DNA from 2 places in the Lysinibacillus sp. NPDC086135 genome. Region 2 is predicted to be linked to the other one. Evidence: predicted binding sites of a transcription regulator. Region 2 holds the regulator's gene; the other holds the start of a gene.
The links. The regulator Rex, encoded in region 2, represses fermentation and respiration genes when NADH is low (regulators of the CRP and FNR family bind a similar motif). The targets are predictions, from matches to a motif close to TTGTGAAATATTTCACAA.
Positions count from the first base shown of each region.

Region 1: a site for Rex is predicted at 3,779-3,796, ahead of ACIPKN_RS20745 (cytochrome ubiquinol oxidase subunit I). Genes of this name have one in related genera too.

Region 1 is NZ_JBIVCA010000018.1:87,058-93,843, forward strand. It holds gene rlmD (23S rRNA (uracil(1939)-C(5))-methyltransferase RlmD) at 1-849, opposite strand, end outside; gene cydS (cytochrome bd oxidase small subunit CydS family protein) at 1,025-1,147, opposite strand; gene ACIPKN_RS20740 (cytochrome d ubiquinol oxidase subunit II) at 1,161-2,186, opposite strand; gene ACIPKN_RS20745 (cytochrome ubiquinol oxidase subunit I) at 2,183-3,529, opposite strand; gene ACIPKN_RS20750 (diacylglycerol kinase) at 4,076-4,990, opposite strand; gene ACIPKN_RS20755 (thioredoxin family protein) at 5,125-5,685, opposite strand; gene gatB (Asp-tRNA(Asn)/Glu-tRNA(Gln) amidotransferase subunit GatB) at 5,925-6,786, opposite strand, start outside.
Region 2 is NZ_JBIVCA010000025.1:2,783-9,568, reverse strand. It holds gene ACIPKN_RS23645 (CPBP family intramembrane glutamic endopeptidase) at 1-489, shown strand, start outside; gene tatC (twin-arginine translocase subunit TatC) at 591-1,412, opposite strand; gene ACIPKN_RS23635 (twin-arginine translocase TatA/TatE family subunit) at 1,431-1,616, opposite strand; gene ACIPKN_RS23630 (redox-sensing transcriptional repressor Rex) at 1,769-2,404, opposite strand; gene ACIPKN_RS23625 (ABC transporter ATP-binding protein) at 2,944-4,887, shown strand; gene tsaD (tRNA (adenosine(37)-N6)-threonylcarbamoyltransferase complex transferase subunit TsaD) at 5,566-6,582, opposite strand; gene rimI (ribosomal protein S18-alanine N-acetyltransferase) at 6,582-6,786, opposite strand, start outside.

The DNA.
Region 1 (6,786 bases), on a different contig from region 2:
TGAACGGGCTGAAATTTCAAAGCGAACATCGCCAATTGTATCAATAATAACGTCCTTGCCCCACAGATTTACGGTTTCATCACCGAAAATAACGTTCGTTTTGTCGCTATTAACGTTTTGCATAATGGATGTAACATTCGGGACAAGCTTCTGGATTGTCGCAACAGCGGCTTCTTTTTGCGGGAATTTTTTCTTTTTAGTTACGACAACAACCATCACTTCACCAGTTGCTCGTGCCTTACGAACAACTACGTGGCGAAGCATTCCCTCATGCGATAATTCGTTGTATGGTCGAACACCGATTGCCACTAGTTCCTTTTTCAAACCTGCAAGAATAGCGTCCGCTTCTTCAGTCTGAATTAAGCATCGCTCCATATCCACAATGCTATGAGACTTCGTTTTGTAGAAACCAGCAATTGCTTGTCCTGCTTCATTTGAGGAGAAAGGTATTTGCGCTTTATTACGGTAATGCCAAGGCTCTTCCATGCCCTTCACTGGTAGAACAGGCGCATCAATTTTACCAATGCGCTGCATGACATTACGCACCATGTTTTCTTTCCATTTTAACTGTCCTTCATAAGACAGGTGTTGTAATTGGCAGCCGCCACATTGTTTAAAATATTCACAAGGCGCATCTACACGATCTGATGATGGCTCGAGAATTTCTACGACCTTCGCAAAGCCGTAGTTTTTTAACGTTTTTACAACATGTATTTCCGCCGTTTCACTAGGAAGTGCACCTTGGATAAATAATGGATAGCCATCGACCTTTGCGACGCCATTGCCATCATGTGTTAAATCCTCTATATAAACTGTTAGTCGGTCATTCTTTTTCACGGGTGCTGACATTCGTACATCCTCCATTTCAATCTCTTTATTGTAGCATGTTGTGGCGGATGACAAAAGAACAAGGCTTCATATTAACGGCTCAAATGTGGTCGTCTCTACTTCTAACTGATCAGGAAGACAAGATTGGTATCCGCTCTCAAACTGATCACCTTTACACGAGTAGAAAAAAGAGCCGCTATTCGCGACTCTTCCCCTCTTTCCTTACTGTATGGTAATCTCTAGGTGCCCACCAGAAAGCAGCAACTACACCTAGGATGACGACTATAAATGGTGCATAAAAAATCAAAAAACTTGTCATAGTTGTATCCCTCCTATGCGTGATTATCTTCTTTTCCTGTCACATAATTTTTGTTGAAAAGGAATAATTTCAACAACAAGAACAATGATGGAATAAGCAGACACAGTCCCAAAACAAACGCAATGACGAGTGCAATCGCCATTTGTGTGCTTGTAAAGCTATCGTAAATCGTTAAATACGGATACAGTAAATATGGGTATTGGGCAATTCCATATGCAAAGAATGCCACTGCAAATTGGGCAATCAATAAACTAACCGCAAGACCGTAATTTTTTCGCATCCATAGCAACACTACAGTAATAATAAATAGCACGGCAGATATGGCAAACATCCACCATAAATTAACTAGGTTATTGTAACTTTCAGGGTTAATGAATTTCATTTCGTACATAATGCCGAGCGCACTCACCATTAATGGTATCGCCCAAGCAAGTGCGTATTTTCGCATTAAATTTGTAGCTTCTCGATCCTTAGCTTTATGTGCATACCAAGTTAAAAACACGGCTGAAATATACAGTACCGCTGCAATGCTTAGCACGACAATACTCCAAGCAAACGGGCTCGTATACAACGTCCAATAATTCAAGACCGGTTGCCCGTCAGCAATATCAACATAGCCGCCAGCAGCAATCGCAAATACAACAGAGAGTGAGGCTGGAATAAGTAATCCTGCTATACCATACGTCAACGTGTAACCAATATGCCCACGTGCGCCATATGATTCAAATGCATAATAGGAGCCTCGTATTGCAAGCAGCACTAGCGAAATACTAACTGGAACAAGTAAAATCGTTCCATAATAGAAAGCTGTTTGTGGGAAAAATCCAACAATCCCAACAAAGAAGAATACTAAAAAGACATTGGTTACTTCCCAAACTGGTGATAAATAACGTTTAATAATATTTGTTAAAATGTGATTTTTTCCGATTAGTAGGCTGTAGGCATTAAAAAAGCCTGCACCAAAATCGATTGAAGCTACAATGACATAACCAAATAGGAAAATCCATAAAACTGAAATACCTAAAATCTCTAATGTCATAGGATGTCACCGCCTTTTTCAGCATGGCGATCTTCTAACTCTCGCTCAATTGGATTCTTTTTGAACATACGAATTAAAACTACCATACTTCCTACTCCTAATACGGCATACACACCTGTAAACAACAGCATCATTAAATCTACATGGTCACTCGTCGTGGCCCCTTCTGGTGTTCGCATTAATCCATATAAGATCCAAGGCTGTCGTCCAACTTCAGCAAGCCACCATCCTGCTTCAATCGCAATAATAGAAAGTGGTCCACCTGCAACAACAATCCATCTAAACCAACGTGAATGAATAAACTGCCAATCGCGTGCTTTCCCGCATACATAAACCAGTGAAACGAGTGCCATAAACATGCCGATAAACACCATGAGATTAAAGAGGTAATGGATATATAGTGGTGGTCGATCTTCTTCAGCAAATTGATCTAAGCCAATTACCTCAGCATTTGGATTATTATGTGCTAAAACACTCAAAGCATAAGGTACTTTAATAGCATATTTTACTTCTTCCCCTTCTAATACACCAAATAGTATAAGGGAAGCTTTGTCTCCCGTTTCAAAATGCCACTCAGCCGCAGCTAGTTTTTCTGGCTGATATTCCGCTAAATATTTTCCTGAAAAGTCTCCAATAATTGCTGAAGCAATGGAGAAAATCAGACCAATCTTCATAAGTAGTAATAAAGATTTTTTATGATATATATGCTTAGAACCTCTAAGCATACGATATCCTGCGATTGCGGCTAATACAAATGCGGATGTCATATAAGCCGTAACGAGAACATGCGCTACCTTTGTCGGCATTGCTGGATTAAACATTGCTAGAAATGGTTGAATATTCACTAGCTGGCCGTCCACAATATCAAATCCTTGTGGCGCATTCATAAACGCATTGACAATTGTTATAAACACAGCTGACATCGATGCACCGACAGCAACCGGAATTAACAGTAGCATATGCTTCTTCTGACTATCGAAGCGATCCCAAGTATATAGGTAGATGCCTAGAAAGATGGCTTCAAAGAAAAATGCGAACGTTTCCATAAAAAGTGGTAATGCAATTGTCTGACCGGCAAGCTGCATGAAATTCGGCCATAGTAAAGACAACTGTAAGCCAATTGCTGTCCCTGTGACAACTCCGACTGCAACCGTAATAACAAAACCTCGTGCCCAACGTCTTGCCATTAAAATATAGTGCTCATCATTCTTTTTATACCCAGTCCATTGTGCGATCATAATCATTAACGGGACACCAACTCCAATCGTTGCATAAATAATATGGAAGGATAAAGTTAGTTCCGTTAACGCTCTACTCCAAAAGACTGCTGATTCATTCACCATGTCATTGCCCCCCTAACCTCCAAATATTCTTCCAAGTATGGAAAGTAGCATAATAATTGCAACACCAAAGCTTAGCCAAATGAGCTTTCTTTCCTGTGACTTATACAAAGGCAACACTTCCTCTCCCTTATCTCTACCCCATTTTCCACTATTGCAACGAAAAAAACCTTTATAATGGACCGGAATTTCGGCCTATTATAAAGGTTTCAAATTTTGTTCAAGTAATATACGCACATTTGCCAAACATTTTTCTTAATTCATTCACATTACCAATTAAAGGATGAAAATGTTCATATATATGGGGATTAACCCATTAAATAGGAATCATCACCAAAACGCGTAGTTGATTTCCGTTCCGGCTGGGGCTTTACTGGAGTCGCCCAGCCTCCACACCAATCAACTTATTTACATAGTAGACGTTTTAACAAAAGTCATCCACAACTTTTGGTGATAAACCATTAATCTCCACAAAAATTCGATTAAACAGGCTCTCACCCTAAATTAAAAAGGGTTCTACCTAAATTAAGCAGACCCTTCTTATGTTTATTACATACGGTCTTCTTCACGGATATCTGCTAGTGGAACAAAAATCTCAATATGGCGCTTTAAGTTTTCAAATGTAGCAGGCGCATCTCCACCATACTCACCATCTAAGTTTAAATGTATTTCATCTTCAGTAGATACTTTTACGACACTTGCCTTTTTATAAATTACACGATCATCATTCAAATGCTCGCCTCTTAATGCCATTGCAGCAAGCTGAATAAATTCAGGTAAGCTTACTTTTTTCAATACTAATAAAGTAAAGTAGCCATCATTAATACTTGCATCAGGTGCTAGCTTTTCAAAGCCACCCACTGAATTTGTTAAGCCGCATAAAAACATCATGGCATCCCCATCAAACACTTCGCCATCATATTCGATACGCATATGGGAAGCTTTAATTGATGGGATCATTTCTACTGCTTTTACGTAATAAGCTAGCTGTCCTAGCATTGTTTTCATTTTACTTGGCACTTCATAAGTTAACTCTGTAATACGTCCGCCAGCGGCAATATTGATGAAATAGCGTTCCCCATTTAATAAACCAACATCAACCGGCAACGTTTCGCCTTTAATAATGATGTCAACTGCAGCTTCAATATTTCGCGGAATATGCACGGCACGGGCAAAGTCATTCGTAGTGCCCATCGGAATTAAACCTACTTTCGGGCGGTTCTCAAATGAACTCACGCCAGAAACAACTTCATTTAATGTGCCATCTCCACCAACTGCAATGATTATATCAAAGCCACGTTCAACTGCATTTTTTGCTGCAATGGTTGCATCGCCTTCACAGGTTGTTGCGTGACAAGATGTCTCATAGCCTGCTACCTCTAATTTTGCCAATACTTCTGGTAGATGCTTTTTAAACGCTTCACGCCCAGATGTAGGATTATAAATGATTCTTGCTCGTTTCATAACATACCTTCTTTGCTTCATAAGATTCTATTTCTTTCAACGAACTATTCGTTTAAATGTTGCATTAAGCTTCCAATAGTCAACAAAAGTAAGGCATGTCCTTATTCTCTGACATGCAGCCTTACGATTTATAATTATTGTAATGCAGCTGTTACTTGCTTTTTAAAATCCTCATAGACAAATGTCCAATATGCTTTATTCGTAATATTCTCTTCACGAATTTCAGCATATAGTGCTTTTTGTGCATCTTCAAATGTAGGATCTTCTTTATCAGGTAAAGTAGCTCGCTTACTCACTACTAGTTCCTGTAATTCTGGTGCACGCGGTCCCCATTTCCCAACAACCTGCCCAGCATCATCTAATAAAATATAAACCGGAATTGCACGGCCACCGTTTGTTAAATAGCGATCAATTAAATCTGTATCAGCATCACGTAGTACTGCGCGCATTTCTAACCCTGCTGCCTCTGCAACTCGACGAATAACTGGATTGTTTAACATTGCGTCCCCGCACCAATCCTCAGTAATTGTTAAAATTTTTGGTTGCTTGTCCTTTAGTAGTTCGATAAAACCATCGTTTAGTGGCACTTCGAAGCCATCATAAATACGGAAGCTTTCCTCTTTTAATGTCGTCATATTATCCATATATTGTTGAATCGAAATCGCATCATCAAAATATTGTTGTTCAGTTTTCATTGATTGACCTCCTAAAGTTATATCATGTTCTATACTATATTTTGCTATGAATACTCTTTGAAGACAACTATTAAGTGTTAATTTGGTATTTTTTAGTGTCGATTTACAGCAAATATCGTTTTGCTTGGCAAGGCATTTATCTTGTATAGATACCCCAAAGAGTCTTTTGTATGTATATTTTTTAAAATAAAAAGCCAAGAAAACGAATTTGCTCTCTTGGCCTTCTATAATAATTGCAATTAACGTTTTGCAATTTCTTGTTGTAATAATTTATTGACCATTGGTGGGTTCGCTTGACCTTTAGTAGCTTTCATAATTTGACCAACTAAGAAGCCGATAGCGCGATCCTTACCGTTTTTGAAGTCTTCGATTGATTGTGCATTGTTGTCTAGAACTTCTGTAACGATAGCAAGTAATGCACCTTCATCAGAAATTTGAACTAAACCTTTTGCTTTAACGATTTCTGCTGCGGAACCGCCATTTTCTACTAATTCAGCAAATACTTTTTTACCGATTTTAGAAGAAATTGTACCGTCCGTGATTAATTTCACCATTTCCGCAAGGTTTTCTGGCGTTAATGCAGTATCTTTAAGGTCTTTTTGTTCTGCATTTAAGTATGCAGAAACATCACCCATAAGCCAGTTTGCTGAAAGCTTTGCATCTGCACCTTTAACTACCATAGCCTCGAAGAAGTCTGAGATTTCTTTTGAAATAACAAGAACTCCTGCATCATATGGTGTTAACCCTAATTCTTCAACATAGCGCTTTTTACGAGCATCTGGAAGCTCTGGAATTTCTGATTTTACTCGTTCTAACCACTCATCATCGATTGATAGACGAACTAAGTCTGGCTCTGGGAAGTAACGATAATCATCTGTTCCTTCTTTCACACGCATAAGAATTGTTTTACCTGTTTTTTCATCGAAGCGACGAGTTTCTTGCTCAATTTCCCCACCTGAAAGAAGAACATCAGCTTGACGTAATTCCTCATGCTCTAAACCACGGCGAACGTAGTTGAAAGAGTTAAGGTTTTTAAGCTCTGTCTTTGTACCAAATTCTTCTTGACCATATGGACGAAGTGAAATGTTGGCGTCACAACGA
Region 2 (6,786 bases):
AAGAAAGAAACTATACCACTGTCAATTATGTGGGGAATTATCGGTTTCTTCTTAGTTTTCATCGGCCAAATGATTGGCGCAGCTATCGAAATGGCTGTATTCGGTATCCAAGGTGGATCGCAAAACACAGCTGATATTGTAGCTATTGCAAAAGGCGCTCCTATTGCGATATTAGCGATTGTCGTGTTTGGGCCAATACTAGAAGAATTCGTCTTCCGCCGTGTTATTTTCGGATCGCTTGTCCAAACGACCAATTTCTGGATAGCCGGTATAGTAAGTGCCATTTTCTTTGCACTTATTCATTTCGACTTCAGACATATCTTGCTTTATACAATTTGCGGATTGATTTTTGCCTTCTTATATCACAAAACAAAACGCATTTGGACGTCTATTATCGCCCACGTCATGCTGAATGGTTTTGTGACGCTTGTACAATTGTATGCCGAACCACTGCAAAAGTTTCTTGAACAACTAGAAAAAATGCAATAAAAATCAGTGAAATTTTTGCATACCGCCGATTTCTAGTTGAACCTAGCTATTTATAACGACGAAAAAGCTCGATGCTATTAATAGGCATCGAGCTTCTATTATTATTGATTTAATTCTTCGATTTGACGTCGTTGCTGTTCAAGTGCCTCTTCGACCTGGCGTTTTTGCTCAGCTTCTTGCTCTTCCTTCAATCGCATTTCTTCTGATTTTAAGTATTTCTTATAGCCAACACGAGAAATCATAATACTAATTTCATAAAGAATAAATAACGGTACTGAAACCATTAAGTGTGAAGCTAATTCAGGTGGTGCGATTAGAGCAGCACATACAAATAAACCAAAGTATGAATACTTACGAATACGAATTAGTAACTCAGGAGATAGAATCCCAATGCGTGAAAAGAACAAGACTACTATCGGCAATTGGAAAAGGAAACCAAAGGGTATTGTAAGCTTAAATAAAAACGAAAAATATTCATGTATGCCAATCGTTTGTTGAATCTCCAATTCGTTTGATAAATTCATCATAAACTTTATGACATAAGGGAATAGTAAAAAATATGAAAAGGATAACCCTGCTAAAAATAATAAAAATGAATACGGTATATAGCTTAAGGTTGCTTTTCGTTCTACGTCCCTAAGTCCCGGGCTAATAAAAGCCCATAATTGGTACATCAATACCGGCGAAGATAGGATAAATGATACTAAAAAAATAACTTGGATATAAATTGCCAGTGGTGTTACTACATCAAACGCATGAAGTTCTATATTGTAAGACTCTCCAGTAATTTGAAGATATTTAACAAGCGGCTTCGCAACAAAAAAGCCAGCAATCATAGCGAGAACAAAGAAAACGGCAACAATGAAAAGCCGTTTTCTTAATTCTTCTATATGTTCAATGACAGTTAGATCTTTTGGATTCATTCCTCAAACATCCTAACTTTACTTATCTAGTTCTTTCTTCTTCTTGTCATCATCATCTTCGTCGGCTAATCCTTTTGTAGCATTTTTAAATTCACGTAATGTTGAACCAAATGCTTTACCTAGCTCTGGTAACTTCTTAGGACCAAAAATTAGTAATGCGACAATTCCGATAATAATGAGGCTCATTGGACCTATTGGACCCATTACAGCCACCTCCTCTTTATATCCATCATTTTAACGCATATTTCGCCATTTTGCTAACTAATAATATGTGAAAGTTTTTCGTCATTCTCTCATTTTATCTCATATTCGGTACAAAAAACATTCACTGAAAGAAGTTAAATTATGTACAATTATCACTCTTCCTGATTACGAATTAAATAAATGAGTGCCTGCAATTCTACCGACAAATCGATTGTTAAAAGTTGCATTTTATCTGGTACAGTAATACGCTCTGGCGTAAAGTTTAAAATTCCTTTTGCGTTCATCACCGCTAATCTATCAGCCATTTTCTGTGCAGAGCGTGGTGAAACTGTTAAAATTGCAAGCTCCGCTCCATATTCTGCATACTTTTCTTCCAATAAATCAGGATGAAAAACAGGAATATTGCTAATCATCTTCCCTTCCTTCGGGGCCTTTGAGTCAAATGCCACAACGATATGGGTATTATGATTTTTTTGGAAATTGTATTTTAATAAAGCACTACCTAAGTTCCCTACACCAATTAACGCTACTTTTGTGGCTTCATGTTGATCGAGCGTTTGACTAAAGAATTTCAAGAGATGCTGCACATCATAGCCATATCCCTTTTTCCCAAGAGCACCAAAATAAGAAAAATCACGGCGAATAGTTGCAGAATCAATTTTCATTGCTTCACTCAGTTCCTTCGACGAAATACGTTCCATGCCTTCTTGTGCAAAGTTTTGGATAAATCGATAGTAAAGAGGAAGTCTTTTCGTAGTGGCTTGTGGAATTTTTAATTCTTGTTTCAAACTTTTTCCTCCTTATAATGTATCAAATTCTATTTATAAGGATCATCACCAAAACGTGTGGTTGATTTCCGTTCCGACTGGGCGCTTTGTAGCTGACGCTTCGCTTTCGCACAGAAAACATTTGTAGCTGACGCTTCGCTTTCGCACAGAAAACATTTGTAGCTGACACTTCGCTTTCGCTACAGAGCAAAGCTTCCTAGGGGCGTCCGATGAGCCGCTTCACTGCGTTGCAGGGGTCTCATCTGTGACGCTGATCCCCGAGGAGTCGCCCAGTCTCCACTCCAATCAACTATTTACATAGTAGACATTTTAACAAACGTCATCCACAACTTTTGGTGATGAACCATTTATGATACATGCTTAATATTTCTAAGTTTATTATATTCACTGGAGGATTTCCCTTTAGTTAATGGCGCTTTTACGCCACTAACTAAAGAGAAATCGTTTCAATCTTACATGACAGCTTGGAATAAGTAAAGCATCGACATTGCAAGGCAATCGCACATCCATTACACTAAGGTAGAATTGAGGTGTCAAGAATGATTGTTTTACAGGTCAATCAACTATATAAATCCTTTATTGCAGATGAAATTTTAAGTGGCGTAAAATTAGAGGTTCAACATCGTGACCGCGTTGCATTAGTAGGTCGTAACGGTGCTGGTAAGTCCACTTTACTTAAAATAATTGCTGGTCAAATGTCATATGACTCTGGCGATATTATTATCCCTAAAGGTATACAAATTGGGTATTTAGAGCAGCATGCTGGATTAAACTCAACATTGTCGATTTGGGATGAAATGATGACAATTTTTGAGCCGCTTATTACCCAAGAACAGGCAATCCGATCATTAGAGCAACAAATGGCCGACCCTGCTGTTTATGAAAACCCTACTTTATATGCAAAAATAATGTCTGAATACGATCATTTGCAGCATAATTTTAAAGATGCAGGTGGCTATCAATATGAATCTGATACACGTTCTGTGCTTCATGGCATGCAGTTCTATCCTAATGATTACGAAAAGCCAATTAGCTCACTCTCAGGGGGACAACGGACTCGGTTAGCGCTTGCTAAGCTTCTGTTAAGTAAACCTGATCTATTAATACTCGATGAACCTACTAACCATTTAGATATTGATACCCTCTCTTGGTTGGAATCATATTTAAAAGGCTATGAAGGGGCTATTCTAATTGTTTCCCATGACCGCTACTTCTTAGACCAGGTTGTTTCCATTGTCTACGAAGTCTCTCGTCATCGCGTCACAAAATATACAGGCAATTATAGTGCCTATTTAGATGAAAAAGCGGAAAATTATGAGCGTGATTTGAAGCTTTATGAACGTCAGCAAGATGAAAAGGCCAAGCTTGAGGAATTTATTCAAAAAAACATTGCTCGTGCTTCTACTACTAAAATGGCACAAAGTCGTCGTAAAATGCTTGAACGAACAGAATGGATGGAATCCCCTAATGGTGATGAAAAATCAGCAAGCTTCGGCTTTACAATTGAGCGCCAAAGTGGAAACGATGTATTATCTATTGATGACTTAGCTATAGGTTATCGTGATAAGAAAATATCAAGCGGCATCACATTGCGCACTTTCCGAGAAGACCGTATTGCACTTGTTGGACCCAATGGTGTTGGTAAATCAACTTTATTAAAAACCATCGTCAAAGATTTACTACCACTCTCTGGAGAGATTCGCTATGGTACAAATGTTCAAATTGGTTATTACGATCAAGAGCAGGCCAAGCTATCGAGCAATAAAAGTGTGCTAAAAGAGCTATGGGATGAATGGCCTTTAATGAATGAAAAAGATATTCGCACGGTGCTAGGCCGTTTCTTATTCAGTGGCGATGATGTAGATAAAATCGTGTCATCTTTATCTGGTGGAGAAAAGGCTAGACTTGCACTAGCTAAGTTGATGATGCAAAAGGCAAATTTCTTAATTCTCGATGAGCCTACCAATCACTTAGACTTAGATAGTAAAGAGATACTGGAAAACGCACTGATCGATTATCCTGGAACGCTCTTATTTGTATCGCATGACCGATATTTCATCAATCGAATCACTACTAAAGTAATCGAACTATCCGGCGATGGTTCCTTTGAGTACTTAGGTGACTATGATTATTATCTTGAAAAGAAACAAGAACTATTGGAAATTGCACAAATGAAGGCTGCCGCTCAACCGCAAGTACAAGCTGTTGTATCTGAGAAGATCTCTACCTCTAAAATTGATAAAGAGGCTAAAAAACGGGAGCGCCAAATTAGACGCACGCTTGAGGAACTAGAGGGGAAAATGCAGCAAGTAAATCTTGAAATAGCTCGCTTAGAAGAAGCTCTTTGCGATCCTGAGATATTCACAGACCACGAAAAAATTACACAACTTCAAGAGGAATTATCAACTGCTAAGGAACAGTATGAGTTATTCGAAATGGAATGGCTCGAGCTAAGTGAAGAACTTGAAAATATTATTTTATAACATCTCTCTTGAGGTGGGATAAAACTTATAAAGCCATGTGCCTAGTCACATGGCTTTTTACTTTACTCGCGTTGATTTTTCATATATATTGGTCAAGTGCTATTTTTCGACAAAAAATGCCCACAACTTTATACACACTATAAATCTAGTAATACCAACATATCAACAGACTTTTCCACATTGTCCACAACTCAAAAATATTTTATTCACATTATTTTGTGCAAAATAGGCTACTATATATTGAATAATCACAAGTTATGCACAAGTTATCAACGTTTTGTGCATAAGTACGGATGTTCGCTGTTTTATTTCTACCTTACCTGTGGATAATTTTCTGAAAAATTTGTCAACTGATCGGATTCAAATTTTCTTATAGATACTATTTTCTCAACAATTTTTTCACAAAAGCAAAAAGAGGTATTTTAGAATCAAATCTAAAACGCCTCTTTTTCTATAATCAATTATGCCTCAGTCCGAAATCGGCTTTGTGCTTTGGCCTGCAGATATTTTTTTGCGCGAAAGCGTAGTGCTAACGCAGCGGCAGCAGCAGATGTTTTTTGCGCGAAAGCGCAGCGTCAGCGACATAATACAGGTCAGTTAGCGTTACGCAAGGATGCGATGAATTTAGGCTAATATCCTTTATTAACTCCTTTCCGATTTCATGACACCCAGAAAAAGTTATACCCAGGATTTTAACTCCATTCCAGGGCGACCGTTCATTAATAAATTGCCTCGAATACCGGCTTCAAACATAGGTGTTGCTGCAGCCCCTATCATAGCGGCATTATCTGTACACAGCTTTAATGGTGGCACGAAAAATGGTATGTTTTCTTCAGCAAATACCATCTCAAGTGATGTACGCAAACCCTTATTTGCCGCTACACCACCCGCTGCAATAACCTGCTTCACGTTATATTCGCGAGCTGCCCGTAATGTTTTCGCCGTTAATACTTCAACTACGCTATCCTGAAACCCTTTGGCAACGGCAGTCGGACAAATTTCTTCACCGCGTTGGTCCATATTATGCTTATAATTAATAACCGCTGATTTCAAGCCACTAAAACTAAAATCATAAGAATCTTCCTCTAACCACACTCTTGGGAAGGATACAGCCTCATCTCCCTCATGTGCTAATTTATCAATTCGCGGACCACCTGGATATGGTAAGTCTAAAACACGCGCAACCTTATCATAAGCTTCACCAGCTGCATCATCTCTCGTCTCACCGATGACTTCAAAAGAGCCATGTTCTTTCATATAAACTAGCTCTGTATGGCCACCTGATACAACAAGTGCTAACAATGGGAAATCCATTGGTTGCACGAGTGCATTAGCATATATATGTCCAGCTATATGATGCACACCTACAATCGGTAAATTATTAGCAAACGCAAAGGCCTTCGCGGCATTAATCCCAATTAACAGTGCACCTACAAGACCAGGGCCCTCTGTAACTGCCACAGCATCTAAATCAGCTGGCTTCATATTTGCCTGTGCTAATGCTTCTTCTATAACTACTGTAATTTGCTCAACATGATGACGAGATGCAATTTCAGGCACAACCCCACCAAATCGTTTATGACTTTCTATTTGAGATGCAACTACATTTGAAACAATTTCAGAACCATTTCGAATAATCGCCGCTGCTGTTTCATCACAGCTCGATTCTATTGCTAATATCATTCGATCTTCCATCATAAATTCACCCACATGACAAGGGCATCCTCCCCGTTATCTGTATAATAGCCTTTACGTATACCGCCATCTTGGAAATCAAGCTTTCGATAAAGATTTTGAGCAACTGTATTTGTTACTCGTACCTCTAAACTCATGACTTCCATAGTATGCTCTCTAGCAATACGCATAGCCTCTCGCATTAATCCTTCACCAATGCCGCGA